4 regions of the Desulfosporosinus youngiae DSM 17734 genome follow, and region 4 is predicted to be linked to each of the others. Evidence: riboswitches for the same ligand, from Rfam matches in the RefSeq annotation. Region 4 holds a riboswitch; each other region holds the start of a gene.
What was found. A riboswitch is a leader RNA that binds a small molecule or an ion and turns the genes downstream of it on or off. The one in region 4 is predicted to bind cyclic di-GMP.
Positions count from the first base shown of each region.

Region 1: another riboswitch for cyclic di-GMP. It lies ahead of DESYODRAFT_RS07510 (sigma-70 RNA polymerase sigma factor region 4 domain-containing protein); the one in region 4 lies ahead of nhaB (sodium/proton antiporter NhaB).
Region 2: another riboswitch for cyclic di-GMP. It lies ahead of DESYODRAFT_RS02850 (methyl-accepting chemotaxis protein); the one in region 4 lies ahead of nhaB (sodium/proton antiporter NhaB).
Region 3: another riboswitch for cyclic di-GMP. It lies ahead of DESYODRAFT_RS10985 (sensor histidine kinase); the one in region 4 lies ahead of nhaB (sodium/proton antiporter NhaB).

Region 1 covers NZ_CM001441.1:1,574,074-1,578,287, reverse strand. The annotation lists gene DESYODRAFT_RS28015 (hypothetical protein) at 207-362, opposite strand; gene DESYODRAFT_RS07515 (recombinase family protein) at 692-1,480, opposite strand; gene DESYODRAFT_RS28005 (hypothetical protein) at 1,607-1,954, opposite strand; gene DESYODRAFT_RS07510 (sigma-70 RNA polymerase sigma factor region 4 domain-containing protein) at 2,058-2,507, opposite strand; cyclic di-GMP riboswitch class I at 2,913-3,004, opposite strand; partial or broken gene DESYODRAFT_RS29885 (mercury methylation corrinoid protein HgcA) at 3,035-3,278, opposite strand; gene DESYODRAFT_RS07505 (arsenate reductase ArsC) at 3,284-3,697, opposite strand; gene arsA (arsenical pump-driving ATPase) at 3,730-4,214, opposite strand, start outside.
Region 2 covers NZ_CM001441.1:589,693-593,906, reverse strand. The annotation lists gene DESYODRAFT_RS02850 (methyl-accepting chemotaxis protein) at 116-2,182, opposite strand; cyclic di-GMP riboswitch class I at 2,344-2,435, opposite strand; gene DESYODRAFT_RS02845 (aminotransferase class I/II-fold pyridoxal phosphate-dependent enzyme) at 2,652-3,812, opposite strand; gene DESYODRAFT_RS02840 (LL-diaminopimelate aminotransferase) at 4,069-4,214, shown strand, end outside.
Region 3 covers NZ_CM001441.1:2,355,872-2,360,085, reverse strand. The annotation lists gene DESYODRAFT_RS10990 (AraC family transcriptional regulator) at 1-621, opposite strand, end outside; gene DESYODRAFT_RS10985 (sensor histidine kinase) at 635-1,963, opposite strand; cyclic di-GMP riboswitch class II at 2,014-2,098, opposite strand; gene DESYODRAFT_RS10980 (DUF5658 family protein) at 2,562-2,876, shown strand; gene DESYODRAFT_RS10975 (response regulator) at 2,947-3,576, opposite strand; gene DESYODRAFT_RS28145 (hypothetical protein) at 3,968-4,108, opposite strand.
Region 4 covers NZ_CM001441.1:460,811-465,024, forward strand. The annotation lists gene amrS (AmmeMemoRadiSam system radical SAM enzyme) at 1-997, shown strand, start outside; gene nhaB (sodium/proton antiporter NhaB) at 978-2,507, opposite strand; cyclic di-GMP riboswitch class I at 2,835-2,936, opposite strand; gene nhaB (sodium/proton antiporter NhaB) at 2,971-4,214, opposite strand, start outside.

The DNA.
Region 1 (4,214 bases), 1.1 Mb from region 4:
TTTTCGCGGGCTGACCCCTTCCCTGGACTCCAGAAGGGCTTGGTACGCCGCTTCATCCGCGCTCAGAATTTTCCCAGGTTCTTTTTCCCCCATCTGCATGGGGATCAGATCTTGCAAAATTTCCTGAAGCAGTGTCTGAGCCGGGCAGCGGTTGATGATAGCTCCGAAGGAATTTATAGTCAGATGAGCGAGTCTGTCCGTTCAAATCATTTTGTCCGCATTTTCTCCGTGGAGCATAATACAGTCGGTGATGTTAGCCGTGGTATTTTCAAAATAAAATGCCCTCCGACTTCAGTCATAGCCGTATACATAGCCAATGACCCGGTCTTTCCTATAATCTCATCCTGTCTTGACGTTTTCATTGGGATTCCTCCTTAGTTTCGGCCTTTAATCTCACATGGATGCGGCAGGAGAATTTCCTCTGCCGCGGCTATCTGAGATCAAAGAGATCTCCTTGCAGGCCTTTCCAAAACAATTGCCGCGCTTCAATGCGCCTACTCCAAAACAGCATAAGAACCCTAATCTTAAAGAGCGGCAGTATAAACGGACTGCCGATTCAGCCCCCCTTAGAAACTGCAACTCACCCAAGATCCGGCAATGGGCGATACCCCGGAATCTCCGAAAACAACCCATTGACCGCCCCTGCTTTTAGGTAGACAGTGGCCGACGAAAGTCAAATTTTAGCTCAATCCTAATATTCCATTTTAAGGGTCATACTCGGATTATCCTCCAGTGTCTGAGCATCCGTTTCCGCCCGTTCCGGATCAGCTTCTTGCCGGGAATCAAGAACGCCTCCCTCAGCCATTTCCTCCACAGCAGGGATCTCCATATCCCCCTGCTGCATGGAAGTAAGCATAGGAAGTAGTTCATTTTCTAAAAAATCCTGATCCGAGCAATAGTCGATAACGCCATCATGGGTTGAAATAACGGCCACATCACTGGGTGTAGTGATAAGTACGTCGCCCCCTGCCCCGGTCGTACTTTGAGCGATAAAGGCTGCGATATTTTTCGGAGTTACCTTTAAGACATGGGGAACGTAGATATCATCCTCGGAATAAGCCACTAAATAAGGATGTTCCATGACTCGCGGATTCGCTAAATTCATCAAGGCGTCAACCACTTGCGGGGAAAGTATCTTAAAGAGAGCAGCATTGATCTCACCCTCTTTGGCCGAGAAAATCTTAATGCCCTGTTCATTCAGCCCGCGGAGAAAATTAATAGTTGGTACCTCATCTCTGCCAAGACTTGCAATGAACAAGGCCTTCATCTCGCCTGCAGCAGCGGCTTCCGCCACTTTGGCCAAACCGTTTTGTTTAAAACTCGGACCGCTGCCGATATCCTGAGCTATTCCGACGACCTCATATCCCTGCCATTTAGCATAGTCCGAGAGTACCTCACTTTGCTTTTTCAAGCAGTAATTTGCATCCCCGGAAGCGCCAACTCGCAGGTAAACCCAGGCCCTTTGTTTCTCATCCGTCATTTTTATCCCACCAATACATAAGATTTAGCTTAGATACTACACGGCAGAACTTTTAAGCCCCGCCGCGCAGTATCTAAGATCAAAGTGATGAGTTTGTTCTTCATTTCCAAAACAGTTGCCGTGCTTCTATTCGACGCTACTTCCCGAAGCACAAAAGAATCCATGATTCTTCCAGGGCGGCAGCATAAACGGTCTGCCGGTTAAACAAACCTCATAGGAATTCACCTCTCCCAGGATCTCTGGAAGCCGCCCCCATTGCCTGATCCTGCTTGCAGCAGGGCTGTGGCTGGACGGAAGTAGCATTATCCCTGTCCATTTCCTTGCGAAACAGCCCACCACGGGCTGTTTTATGACCGGGCATTCCCGCTCGTCGCCTTCGATGCCATCGGTTCGACGGATACCTGTCACCCATCCGCAGGTAGTCTTGGCGCGCCTGTCAACGTCGCTGCCGCTCAGCACGGCTGGACAGTTCATGTATTTATGCTGCCGGATTTTTAGTTTTCAAAGAACAGAAAGGGCATAAAGAAACCCCCTCACTTATTTCCACGTTGAGTGAGGGGGTTGCACGGAACTATTTTTACTTATCCATGAGTTTTTTTAATTTGCCCAGAATCTTAATCTTCCGGTCATGAATGGTCATATAAGGAATACCGGTTTCCCTTGACAGCTGCCGTTCGCTCTTGCCTTTAAGAAACAGCTCAGTGATCAGCTCCTTTTCCTTCGGTGCCAGGAGTTCCAGGCAAGTCTGCATTTTCTCAAGCATGACCGTTTTCACTGCAGCATTCTCTACGCTTACCCGCTCATCGGCAAACTGCCGGTTTTCCTCCAGCGGCCGTTCATAGGAGTCTTCCCGGCTGGGAACGAATGCAACGGTCCGCTTAACATAGTCAATCCGGTACCGCTCTGCTTTCAGGTCGTATTGTTGGTACTCCATCTTGCGGTCGCTTTTTTCCAGTGCCTCAATCTGTTCATCGCTTAAACCGGGATACTGTTTACGATAGTTCACCCTTTTTTCTAATTTAGCCATCGGCTTGTCCTCCATTTCGCGATCTTTAAAATCTGGAAATGAAGAACAAGCGGAGGTGAGCGGCAATTCGGAACTGATGTGCTTTTGCAGAAAGCGGTGCAGCATGTAAAGTTTTTCGCACCTAATTGACTGAATATTGTGAAATCAACTGCTGAGAAAAAACCAGCACTTTGCAATAAGCGAAGTGCTGGTTTTCGGCGGTATTGAATTGATGGAAGGCCGTATAGACAAAGTGCTCTGTCTTTATTTCGACCTCCTGATGAATTGATAACGGTAAGCGCGGCAATGAATCCTGAGGCCCCCGTTCGCCAAGTACAAATGTCAGCAAAAGGCAGACCTGAGAAGCATTAATCAATGTTGTAAAGCATATACAACAAAAGCCTGTCTAAAAGACAGGCTTGCAACATTGGCAACCAGGCTATTCATAGCGCCTTTTAAGCACCTTAGATCCTACGGTTTTGCGTCCCTGCCTTTAGGCAGGTTTGCCCTTGACTTTATTCAGTTTTACCTAAACACATTTCTGCCATGGCCTCTATCGAACCGTAAACAACCTTCAACCCCGAATGCTGGGTTACCTCATGAGCACTTACGCCCGGTGCACCCAACTGGGGTAAGATCAGCGTTCGATGAGAGATCGCTTTATCGAGTTGCAATGGCCAGAGGATTTAAAATTTCGGTCGTTCCAACGATCCCTTTTACCAACAGCACACCATACATTAATATCTTGGTATCAGGGACTAGAATCCAAGTGTCCAAGCCAGATAATTCTTTAATACCTAAGCACTAATTTCACCGCTCATTATCCGTTCTTTAAGTTTCAAAACTTTATCTTCGATGATTCTTGCCGCTCTGATAAACTCATCATCGCTTTTTCCAGTTGGATCTTCAAGACCCCAGTCTTCTCGGTACTTACACGGTACGTACGGACAATTAACATTGCACCCCATCGTAATCACAATATCTGGTTGTGGGATAGCTTGAATCAACTTGGAAACTTGAGTCTTTTCCATATCAATATCATAAAGCTGTTTTACGATCCGGACGGCGTCTTTATCAATAGCAGGCTTTGTTTCGGTACCGGCTGAGTACGACTCGAAAACATTTGAAGCGAATTTTTTACCTAGAGCCTCAGCCATCTGTGAACGACAAGAATTGTGTACACAGACAAAGGCAACCTTTACTTTATTCATTATTAATTCCCTCACTTAGTCGTTGATAAAGACTAGAGTTCAAGCAGTTTATCTCCTTTAATGTCTTCGGCGCTCCACGGGATTACAGCAAAATTCCCCTTTGAATGTTCATCCACCTTATTGATCCACTCGATCTCATGACTTGCCTTTGCCGCCAATAATTGATTGGTGGTTCCTGTACGATACAGAGAAGAGTTAATAACCCACCATTTCGTCGCAATCCCTGCCCGTTTCAAATCTCCTTCAAGACGCATTGCTTCGTAGACCGGTGTAGCTTCCGCAAGGGTAACAATGATGACTTCCGTCTCCTCTGAATTTCGAAGTCTCGGCAGAAGTTTTTTCACCGATTCCGGAATATCGCCTTGTGAACGTTTAATCTCTTGGTGATAACTCTGGGTGGAATCCAGTAAAAGCAAGGTGTGCCCTGTCGGCGCGGTGTCGATAACCACCACTTGATCTTCGGCTTTCTCGACAATTTGGGCAAACGCTCTGAATACTGCAATCTCTTGGGTACAAG
Region 2 (4,214 bases), 130 kb from region 4:
AACTCCGCCAACTTCAGACGTGAGGCTTCTAAATTAAATGAAAAGCTATGAGAAGGTCTTAGGTACCTTTCCATAGCTTTCCTGATCAGCAAATTAACGTTGAATACTTACCCCGCTATAGTTTAAACATCGTCACACTGCCTTGGAAATCTGCTGCCATTTGGGCAAGGGAGGCTGCCGACCTGCGAATTTCCTCCATAGAAGCACTCTGTTCTTCTGTCCCGGCAACCACATTTTCAAGACTGCCGGCAATATCCTTCGGAATGCAAGCTACCTCCATGATTGAGGAAACGATTGTCTCAGTACTTGCTCCAACCTTCCCGACTACCTCAGCAACAGCTTGTGCCTGCTTTGAAAAGTCGTTAACACCCTGCAAGATATCCCGGAACGCTTCACCTGCCGAATTAACCATGGTAATCCCGTCTTGGACCGCAACAGTTCCATCGTTCATAGTCTTAACCGCTTTCGTGGTTTCTTTTTGAATCTCACCAACTAACCCACTGATTTTTCCAGCTGCATCACTGGACTGTTCGGCAAGTTTACGAACTTCATCTGCAACAACTGCAAACCCTCTTCCCTGCTCTCCCGCCCTTGCAGCTTCGATCGCTGCATTTAGAGCAAGGAGATTGGTTTGAGCTGCAATGTTGGTTATTAATGCCACTATTTCACCAATTTCCCCTGATTTTACCCCTAGGCTATTTACAACATCTGCCGCCTCTGTGACCTTACTGCTAATCGCTTGCATCTCGTCAACAGCTTTTCTGACAACACTATTCCCTATAGCGGCTTTTTCTGATGTGGAAAGCGAGCCAGCCGTAACCAAATGAATATCTTGAGTTATCGAATTCATATGCTCAGAAACTAATTGGGCGGATTGTGCCGTAGCATCAACCCCCGTGAGTTTTTGACTAACCCCTTCAGATACTTCCTGAATGGAGTAAACAATTTGTTCCGTTGTTCTGCTGCCTTCGTCTGCACTGGCCGTCAATTCTTCTGCTGAGGCCGCTAATTGCTGAGAACTGTTAACGATCCCTTCAATAATGCCCTTAAAATTCTTGATCATCAGGTTAAGATTGTCTGTCATTTGTCCGAACTCATCTTTTGAACGAACCACAATAGTTTGGCTCAGATCTCCTTGAACAATAGCTGCTGCAAATTGGTTGACCTGTTTTATATTTTTAACAATATATCGGCTATACAAGATGAGTACTGTGCCGGTTATGGCAACGGCCAGCACAATCAGGATTAACATCCGATTTAATAAATCCTTTAAAGGAGCCAGCAAATCAGTCTCCTCAACATCAATGGCTAAAATCCAGCCAAACTGAGGAACTTCCGCATAGTAAACTTGCCTTGCAGCACTCTTGTCATTGTAGGGAAACGTACCGGTTTTTTCAGTCAGCATCTTTTCTGCCGCTTCCTTTAAACTGGAATTTTCTTCTTCGGTAATCTTGATATTCATGATCTTGTCCGGGTTTGGATTCGCCAGGTACTTCCCTTCCTTATTCAAAAGATATATATCTGCTTTAATATCTAATTGGATATTACTAATTAAGGTTTGCAGAGTTATGAAATCAATTCCACCTGTAATTGTACCCTTGAAATTTCCGCTCTTATCATAAAACGGGACGTTATCCGTTAATATGGTAGCGTTCGTGCCCTCATCATAATAGGGATCCGTCCATATTGATTTTTCTGAGATGCCTTTGCTTATTGTATACCAGCCTTGGCTGGGATAATCATATTTAGGGTCAGCAAATTCATTGGTAAATACTACGTTGCCTTCTTTATCCTTGTAGACATAGGGGCCAAAGTATTGGGTGTCACTGTTATAGGCATATGGCTCATACCACACACCTGCTCCGAATGTAACACTATTAGCTGTAATGATTTCTGTTAGTAAACCCGCATACTCCTCAGCATTTACGCCATTTCCGACAGATTCTACAGTACGTGCTAAGCCTTGAAGCAACGTATCATGGGCCGTTAATTGTTTCTCAATATCTTTGATCGTCCCATTCAGTTGAGCGGTCATTTTATTTTGGATCTCGCTTTTTAGTACAGTTTCCGAATATTTGTAGCTAACCAGGGACATTGCCGCCAGGGTTAATAATACTAAGGGTAATATAGTTGCCATTGTCTTACCACTGATACTAGAACCATTAAATAATCTCTTAAACATAATTTCAGCTCCATTCATATGTCAACGATCAGTTACGTGCTGATACGGCTTAGCAGCCTATAGGTCAAACTTGATTTCAGTTAAACTATCCCCCCTATTCGTCTAAAAACAAAAAAGCCTAACTACCGAACTTTCAGCAGATAGACATTTTGAATGTACACTTCCGCAGCCCGGCTATCCTGATTGTAGTAGTACTATCCTTAGACCCGTGGCTTTGCGTCCTTACCATGTGACATGTTTGCAAATAAATAAGTTCAGAAAAATCAGTGTTACCGTTTATTCGACAAAAAATTCTATTTTCCTCCTGCCTTAGGTTTTCTTATTTTTATACCCCCTATAATTAAAACCTGATCCCTCTCCAAAAAGAAAACCTACGAAACACAAATAAGTGTTCCGTAGGTCTCACTAAATCATTGCCCGGCGTTTTCATTGGTTCATTTCTTCATTAAATGAGTTGTGACATCTCTCTTTATAAGAACTGCTGAATTCGCTGCACCGCTTCCCGCAGCACGCTTTCATTCTGAACCATAGCTATCCTGACGAATCCCTCTCCATACTCTCCAAAGGCCATCCCCGGCACTACGATGACACCTGCCTCACGAGCCAAGTCCATCGCAAAGGATACTGAGTCCTGCTCATTCGGAACAGGCGCCCAAATAAACATGGAACCCTGGGGAATCGGCATTTTCCAACCGGCTTTAGCACACCCCTCGATCAAGATGTCCCGTCGCCTCTGATAAGCGCTCTTATTCTCTTCAATTGAATCTTGTGCATTGCGAAGTGCGTAAGCTCCGGCGGCTAAGACTGGAGCGAAGACACCATAATCGATATTTGATTTAAGTTGAGAAAGAGTTCCAATGACATCAGCGTTCCCGACGACAAAGCCTAATCTCGCTCCGGCTAAATTGTAGGTCTTGGATACGGAATGGAATTCAATTCCGACCTCTTTTGCCCCTCGTGCCTGCAAGAAACTCACAGGTCTGAAGCCCTCAAAGGCCAGTTCGGAATAAGCAGCATCATGACAGATAAGAAGATCATATTCTTTAGCGAACTCGACAACCTCGTCAAAAAAGGAGAGGCTGGCAACTGCTGCAGTGGGGTTGTTGGGATAATTTAAAAACATAAGCTTTGCCTTGCGGGCGATATCAGGCTCAATTTGTTTCAGGTCAGGCAGAAACTCATTCTCTTTCAACAAAGGCATCGCAATTTTTTCTCCGCCGGCAAGCATTAAACCAGCCGAATAGATGGGGTATCCCGGGTCGGGAATTAAAGCCAGATCACCAGAATCAATGTAGGCCAGAAAAATATGAGCCAGCCCATCCTGGGAACCCATTAATGGCAGAACCTCAGTTTCCGGATTTAAAGTGACTCCAAACCGTTCCTGGTACCATTTTGCACAAACCCTGCGAAATTCTTCTGTTCCCCGGGTTAGGGTATAACCATATTGGTTATCATCCAGAACTCCTTGACTAAGAACCTTACGAATTTCAAGATCCGGAGCACGGTCAGGACTTCCAATACTAAGATTAATAAGGCTCTTTCCCGCCCTTTCCAATTCCCTCTTCAAATTATCCATTTCTGTAAAAACGGACGCTCCTAACCCTTCCAAACGTATCGATGGTATTTGCATTGTTTACACTCCAATTCTGTCCTGTGGGTGTCAAGGGGCTGTCAAAGGGATTGTCCATTGATATCCCCTTTTGACACACCTTTAATTCTTATTTTACCACGCAAATTATGCAGTTATAAAGCAAAATTAATATTTTAACTCAACCCAATTGCAGAAAAACGGTCTATAAAGTAAAATGTGCTATAATTATAGAAATTGTTTAATAAGAGAATACTTAATTTAGGCAATGGAGTTAAGAAGGGGGACTCATAAATTTATGGCACTGATGAATGAGAATTATCTAAGGTTACCTGGGAGTTATCTGTTTTCAGAAATTGCCCGCAGGGTTAGTCAATTTAAAAATGAGAACCCCGCTGCGGATATTATTCGCTTAGGAATAGGGGATGTAACCCGTCCGCTTCC
Region 3 (4,214 bases), 1.9 Mb from region 4:
ATGCTGCAAGCTGACGCCTACCTCAACGGCCAGTTCTTTCAGCCTCAACTGTACATCAAGATCGCTGATTGCATATTTAGCTATTTGCTTGAGCCTATTTACAAGCTTTTCAGTAAAGGGTGTAGTTCCATAACCCCAGCGCAGAAAATCAAAATTATAGGTAAGATAGTCCAGCATGTCCACCAGAATACTTTCGATATTTTGTTTATGCTCTCCACGGGGATTATCCATTAACGCCGATGTCAGCAGGGCAGTATATCTCCTAAGTTTTTTATATTTTTGTGGTGCTTCCGTTTCATGGTAAGCGGAGCAGCAGTAAAAAAACAGATATTCGTCATCCGGCAGGACGCTGCTGCAGAAACATCCATCAATTTGTATAAACAGAATTTTATTATCCTCATGAGTTTTTGTGATACGGTGAAGCTCGCCCATGTTTACGATTGCAATATCATTTTCATGCAGCGTAAGGTTGTGATCGCCAACATCGATATTGATTGACCCCTTCAGCACCTGAATAATTTCCAGCGTATCATGCCAGTGGTAGGGATATTGACATCCTCTGACATATGCTTTGACTGATATTCCATTTTCAAATTCAATTTTTTCGGGACGCACAGCCATAACCACCTCAGTTTTATCCGCTTTTCAACATAGTGATCCCCGCACTTTCATTTGGCAAAACGATTCTTATCAGGGTACCTTGCCCCAAGTGAGTTTCAATAGATAAGATTGCATTAATGGAATGAGCTAAACTAGTCATATTGATTAACCCTAAACCCTGGTGCTCATCGGCGCTATTTATCGGTTCAAAACCTTTCCCATCATCTGTAATCGTTAAATGTAATTCCTCTCCTATATTCATGAATTCAACCGTTAAATTTTTACATCGGCCATGTTTCAAGGCATTATTTGCTGCTTCGTGAATAATCCGATACAACGCTCGAGCCTGTTGTCCTCCAAGGTCTACATCCATTTCACTAATTACTAAAGAGACGGAAACCCCATGAAGTCTTTCGACCTCATAGAGGTAGCGTTTTATCTGCTGGAGCCAATCTTTATCAGAAGTAACTTTGAGTGAGTAGATTATTGAACGAAGCTCGCTGAGCGCTTGATTAACTGTACTTGTGATAAGCTTAAGTTGTTCACGATCTTTTATATCTACTTTTTCGGACTTTGCTAAAGCAGACGTGGCACAAACAGCGCTAAAAAGACGTCCAGAACTAAGGTCGTGAATTTCCTCACCTATGCGTTTTCGTTCCGCTTCAATCATCGATTTTACTGCCCTGTTATCTGTGTCCACCCGCTCATAGATAATTGCACTCCATTCCGCAAGGAGTCTGACGTTTTGGTGGAGTCTTTCCTTGAACTTGGCACTAGTGGCCTCATCCCAAAATACTCCTATAAATCCATAAAAACATGTTGCCGTTTTAACTGGGGCTAAATAATACCATGTATCTCCGAATTGAACTAATGCAGCTTCTTCTTCATTTCGAAGATTATCCCAAACTTGTCCTGATTCATTTGCAATAACGACTTCTTGGCGTTTGTTTTCAGGTGTTAGCAGGATTGAGTTTTTATCTCCATTTTGTGAATAGAGCCATACAAAAGCCGAATCAACTCCCGATATTTTGATTATATACTCGCACAATTCACGTGTAATATCAGATGTACTATTCGAACTTTTCTGAAAATCAATTGAATGATAAAACTGTATAAGTTCATTAACTGCCGACTCGAATTTAACGTTTGATTGACGAAGAGCTAAGGTATGTTCACGCATGTTGTTAAGTTCAATCAACATACCAGTTATAATTTCTGCCAGCACATAAATGAGGATTATCTTAAGTATTTTGTTAGTTAAGGAAATCGATTCATCCACCCATAGGTAATTAACTGTAAGAACAAGCCAACAGAGATTACCTATCATACGGATCTCATTATTCGTTATCTTTCTCACCCCCATTCTACCTTCCCATTTCATTCATGGACCCGAATCGTAAACGGCACACTCAAATATGAGTGTGCCGGTTTCACGTTTGACTCCTTGCAATTCTTCGTGACCAATTATAAACTGCAATTCATTGTCTCACACGTACATGCCATTAAAATCCCATAACCCTTCTGAATGTGTAAAAATACACCCATCTTAAACACGACGTATTTCTCGCAATCTTCTAATAATACTATTATAATTTACGAAACTTCTTTGTCAACCATTTATTTCCACCAGCATTTTTCTCTATTCGCTTTTTTCGGAGGTTTTCTGCTTTCTCTTTCGCTTAAATCACAAATTTTGTTTTTGTTTTTGTTTCATTATTCTTATATCTACATTTTCCGACCCGGATATAGCTTCTGATTATACCTGGCTCTATGTATCAGGGCCTCACGCGGTATAGTACTGAAGTATACTTTTCTACCCAAAAGTAGACTCAATATTTCACCTCAATAATACCGCTAAAAGCGCCTATTTGGCTATCTCTAGTTAACCCTATGTAGGACGATTAATACGAAAAACTAACAGATAATAGACATAAAGTTAAATCTTTTTCTAGGAGCAATTTATGAAAGTGTATGAAAGAAGAATTATTTTTGCTTCGGGTATTCTTTTTATTTTGAATGCACTCGATGGACTATTAACTTTTTGGGGGCTGAATCTAAAGGTTATTGAAGAGGCTAATCCATTAATGCGGGGTCTTATCACTATGAACCCTAGTAGTGTCATTTGTGCTAAGTTATTACTCCCCCTATTTATGGGAGTTATTTGTTGGATAGCACGAGAACAATCGCAACGATTAGTTAAATATTCACTTAGTCTGGTCTTAGTGATTTATTTATTGACAAATCTGCTGCATCTTTATTGGTGGTTAAATTTGTAGCGAAAACCAGATCTGATAACACAAAAAAGCCAATGCTCAGGCAGTGGCTTTTTTACTCATCAATATTAGATTACACTAATAAACTTCCAAGTTTATGTTTATTTGCATAAAGCGCTGCCTGTGTACGACAGCTTAGTCCAAGTTTACCGAAAATTTGGCTAACATGTTTTTTAACGGTATACTCGGAAATGAATAGCTGCTCAGCTATATCTTTATTACTTAAACCTTTACCCAACGCTGCCAGAACCTCTAGTTCTCTAGACGTTAACTCTTCAACATTATGCTGCAGGTTTTCTTTCTTCATTACAATTTCCATAATAGACGGATCGTAATACTTTCTCCCCTTACTGACCAGCCGAACAGCATTAACTATTTCCTCTGGCATAGCGTCTTTTAGAATATACCCATCAACACCAAACTCAGACGCACGTTTAAAGTCATCCGGGTCTAATGAAGAAGTTAATATAACAACTTTACAATCACTATCTAACTCTTTGACTTCAGAGATAATATCAAAACCGCTTTCATCCTTTAGCTTTAGGTCTATAATAATAATCTCTGGTTTTAATCTGAAAATAACTTCACGTGCTTCCTTAACACTGGAAGCTTCCCCCGCAAACTCAAACTCACTTTCTAACCCAAGAACTGCCATAAGGCCCTGTCTTGATAATGGATAATCATCAATTGACACTACGTTCATGATGCTCCTCCCCCATACTTTTTTACTAGTGATCTTCGCGCTTTTATTTAACCCGACTTTCGCCAGACCTAGGTCTAAATCGCCTGGGTTTTCCTTTGTATTAATTAACTATGATTGTACGAGAATACGTTACAACCAACAAAAAAACTCAAACTAAATATGTGACGCATTGTCTAGTAGCGTCTTACCGAGTTACCGAAGTCTCTTGGTCTAAACTGGCAAAGGTTAAGAGACTTCATTAGCGGGTCAAGCTTCCCTATTCAAGCAAAATAGATTGGTTTCCCAGGCGACTTAGCAAGCTATGAAGCATTAAAGATTGATTAAACCTGAGCCCCGATAACAGAAAAAACAAACCGTACCATTAAACCAATAGAGGATAACATAGAAATCATTATTTCCGAAAGACAGTGGCTGACCAATCCAATTCCGTACAATATCTTTCACCGGCATCTAAAATCAAACTATCCCCACCAATTTCATTGAGGATTGCGCATAGCTCTTTTTTCAACAATCGTTTGAGGTTCACTAGCATTTACATCAATCCTTTAATCATTCAGTTTACCTTAAATTCTCTAAAGTAAGCTGTGACCCGGTATAACTGTACCAATTCTAATCTCTTTATTTTACGACCTTTTTGC
Region 4 (4,214 bases):
ATGGGGGACGGTTCTTTTGTCTGAAAAGTCCTATATGGCCAGTTGTTTACTTTGTCCCCAACATTGTCAATTGCGGCATGGGCAGGCAGGTCGGTGTCAGGCCCGGGAAAACCGTGAGGGAGAGGTTGTATCCCGAACCTATGGTGAAGCGGCGGCTTGGAATATAGACCCAATCGAGAAGAAGCCTTTGTATCATTTCTATCCCGGCTCTTGGATATTCTCCGTGGGAGGCTTTGGCTGCAATCTTAGCTGTTCTTTTTGTCAAAATTATGAGATATCCCAGCAACATCAAGTCGGAAGAAAAGTCACGCCCGCCGAGCTTGGAAAGCTTGCCGGGCGTGAGCAGGAATCCATTGGGCTGTGTTTTACCTATTCAGAGCCGAGTGTGTGGTTTGAGATGATCCGAGATACTGCTCCTCTTGTGCGAGCTCAAGGGGGGCAGGTGGTTTTAGTGAGTAACGGAACGATTTCACCCCACTTTCTTGAGGAGCTGATTCCGTGGCTGGATGCGGTCAATATTGATATTAAAGCCTTCTCGGAGGAATTTTATCAACACTACTGCGGAAGCAAACTGGCTTGGGTTTTAGATAGTGTGGAGCGTTTGGCAGGGCGGGTTCATCTGGAAGTGACGACCCTTGTTATTCAAGGGGTTAATGATGATCCCCAAGAGATTACGGAGCTGGCGCGCTGGTTACGGCAGCTTAATGTTCCGCTGGCCTGGCATTTGAGTGCCTATCATCCGGCTTATCGGCTTGCCGTTCCGCCTACGGAGCGAAAGACGTTGGAACGGGCTTGGGATATAGCCAAAGAGTATTTGCCCTACGTGTATTTAGGGAATGTCAGGGGTGGAAGTACAACCTTTTGTCCTCAGTGCGGTGCAGCGGTGATTGAACGTGAACCTGTCCTGGTTAACCGCCTGGACCAAGGGTGCTGCCCTAAATGCGGAGAGGGTATTTTCGGTGTTGGGATGAGAAAGATTACAACAAGTACATTGTAGCCAGCACACCTGTAAGAGACATAACAATGGTATAAGGCAGAGCCAGTTTCACCATTTCCAGGTAAGACAGGCGAATCAGCGGAGCAAGCGCGGAGGTCAGCAGGAACAGGAACGCCGCCTGACCGTTTGGTGTAGCAACGGAAGGAGCGTTTGTCCCCATGTTGATTGCAACTGCCATCTTGTTGTAATGCTCCAGCGCAATGCCTCCGGCTTCAAAGGCTTTCTGGGTTTCGGACATATATACGGTAGCCACAAATACATTGTCACTGATTGCAGAAAGGACACCGTTTGCCGCAAAGAAAGCCACAAGCTGATTCTGGCCTTCCAGGCGCAGTACCCATTGAATGATCGGCGTGAACAGGTGCTGGTCATGAATAACCGCGACGATGGCGAAAAATACGATAAGCAGTGCAGTAAACGGCAGTGCCTCTTCAAAGGCATGACCGATGCGCCCTTCTTCAATAACCCCGTTGAAAGAGGTAAGCAGGATGATAATCATCAGACCAATAATACCGACTTCCGCCAGGTGCAACGCCAGGGAGAAGATCAGCAGAACGCCGCATACAGCCATAATAATCAGGCGTACACGCCCGCGAGTATCCAGCGCAGCATCTTTGGCTTTGGTGTCGTCTTCCATGACTTTTCGAACAGAATCAGGAAGCTGATAGCCGTATCCCCAAAACTTGGTGACTTCAAGGGTGATGGCGGTCAGAAGACCGGCGATCAGTACCGGGATAGACACAGGTGCGCTGTTTAAAAAGAAATCAACGAAGTCCCATTTCATAATAGAGCCGATCAGCAGGTTCTGAGGCTCACCAACCAGTGTTGTTGCTCCGCCCAGGGCGGTACCCACGGCACCATGCATCATAAGATTGCGCAGAAAGCCACGAAACTGATTTAAATCCTCCTGATATATGTCATCAACAATATGGTCGTGATTGATGTCATAGGTTTCGTATACTTTTTCGCTGGAAGCAAATTTGTGGAAAATGTTATAGAATCCATAGGCCACGGCAATAATCACTGCCGTTACGGTCAGCGCATCCAGAAAAGCGGAGAGAACCGCCCCCAGTATAGAGAACAGGAAGGCAAGGGCGACTTTAGAGCGTACTTTGGTAAGGATCTTGGTAAACAGGTACACAAGACCTTCTTTCATAAAATAAATCCCGGCAACCATGAACATCAGAAGCAGAATAACCGGCAGGTTCAGTTCAACTTCGTGATAGATCGAATGCGGGTTAGTAAGCCCGATCACAACGGCTTCGATCGCCAAAAGTCCGCCTGCAGGGAGCGGATAACATTTCAGCGCCATGGCCAGGGTAAAAATAAATTCGACAATCAGAACCCACCCGGTAACGTACTTACCGAGAGTCAACATCAAAATAGGGTTCAACACCAGGAAGGCAAGAATGGTTGTTTTGTACCAGTTGGGAGCGTGGCCCAGGAAATTTGCTCTGAATGCCTGTCCGATGCCCATCTGTTTCACTTGTCCGGTACCCGTCTGTTTCATATGACACTCCTCCAAATTAGAAATTTTATTGTTGCTTAACAACATTGCGAATAGTCACAGGTCAGTCGCTTACTGTAGCATTCTGCCGGGTTGCCAGTTGACCGGCAATGGGGATGATTATAGGAACAATTAATAAAACGGTCGTGACGTTACCAAGACTGCAATGATTGACCTAGGGATTTTCTCTGTGATGATAAAAGAAAATAGCTGAATGAAAAGATAACGGCTAAGACAATAAGCATTTAATACACCTCCATATGATAGTTTAACATTCCCAAAATAAAGGGAGAGCAGTCTTAAGATGACTACTCTCCCTGAGAAGTTCCTGCTTGTAATCTGGCGATCCTAGCCTAATTCCAATATGAATTAGCAGCCTTAGACCCATGATTTTAGCGTCCTTCGCTTTCGCGAAGTTTACCCCAACCGATTTTAAGAGTATTTAGTTGTACAATACTATTCAGGCTTACAACAGGTACATTGTAGCCAGCACACCTGTAAGAGACATAACGATGGTATAAGGCAGAGCCAGTTTCACCATTTCCAGGTAAGACAGGCGAATCAGCGGAGCAAGCGCGGAGGTCAGCAGGAACAGGAATGCTGCCTGACCGTTTGGTGTAGCAACGGAAGGGATGTTTGTACCCATGTTGATTGCAACTGCCATCTTGTTGTAATGCTCCAGCGCAATGCCTCCGGCTTCAAAGGCTTTCTGGGTTTCGGTCATATATACGGTAGCCACAAATACGTTGTCACTGATTGCGGAAAGGACACCGTTTGCCGCAAAAAAAGCCACAAGCTGATCCTGTCCTTCCAGCTGTAATACCCAATGAACAATCGGAGTGAACAGATGCTGGTCATGAATAACCGCAACGATGGAGAAAAATACGATAAGCAGTGCGGTAAACGGCATTGCTTCTTCAAAGGCATGACCGATGCGCCCTTCTTCAATAACCCCGTTGAAAGAGGTAAGCAGGATGATAATCATCAGACCAATAATACCGACTTCCGCCAGGTGCAACGCCAGGGAAAAGATCAGCAGAACGCCGCATACAGCCATAATAATCAGGCGTATACGTCCGCGAGTATCCAGCGCGGCATCTTTGGCTTTGGTGTCGTCTTCCATGACCTTTCGAACAGAATCAGGAAGCTGATAGCCGTACCCCCAAAACTTGGTGACTTCAAGGGTGATGGCGGTCAGAAGACCGGCGATCAGCACCGGGATAGACACAGGTGCGCTGTTTAAAAAGAAATCAACGAAGTCCCATTTCATAATAGAGCCGATCAGCAGGTTCTGAGGCTCACCAACCAGTGTTGTTGCTCCGCCCAGGGCGGTACCCACGGCACCATGCATCATAAGATTGCGCAGAAAGCCACGAAACTGATTGAGATCTTCCTGATATATGTCATCAACAATATGGTCGTGATTGATGTCATAGGTTTCGTATACTTTTTCGCTGGAAGCAAATTTGTGGAAAATGTTATAGAATCCATAGGCCACGGCAATAATCACTGCCGTTACGGTCAGCGCATCCAGAAAAGCGGAGAGAACCGCCCCCAGTATAGAGAACAGGAAGGCAAGGGCGACTTTAGAGCGTACTTTGGTAAGGATCTTGGTAAACAGGTACACAAGACCTTCTTTCATAAAATAAATCCCGGCAACCATGAACATCAGAAGCAGAATAACCGGCAGGTTCAGTTCAACTTCGTGAT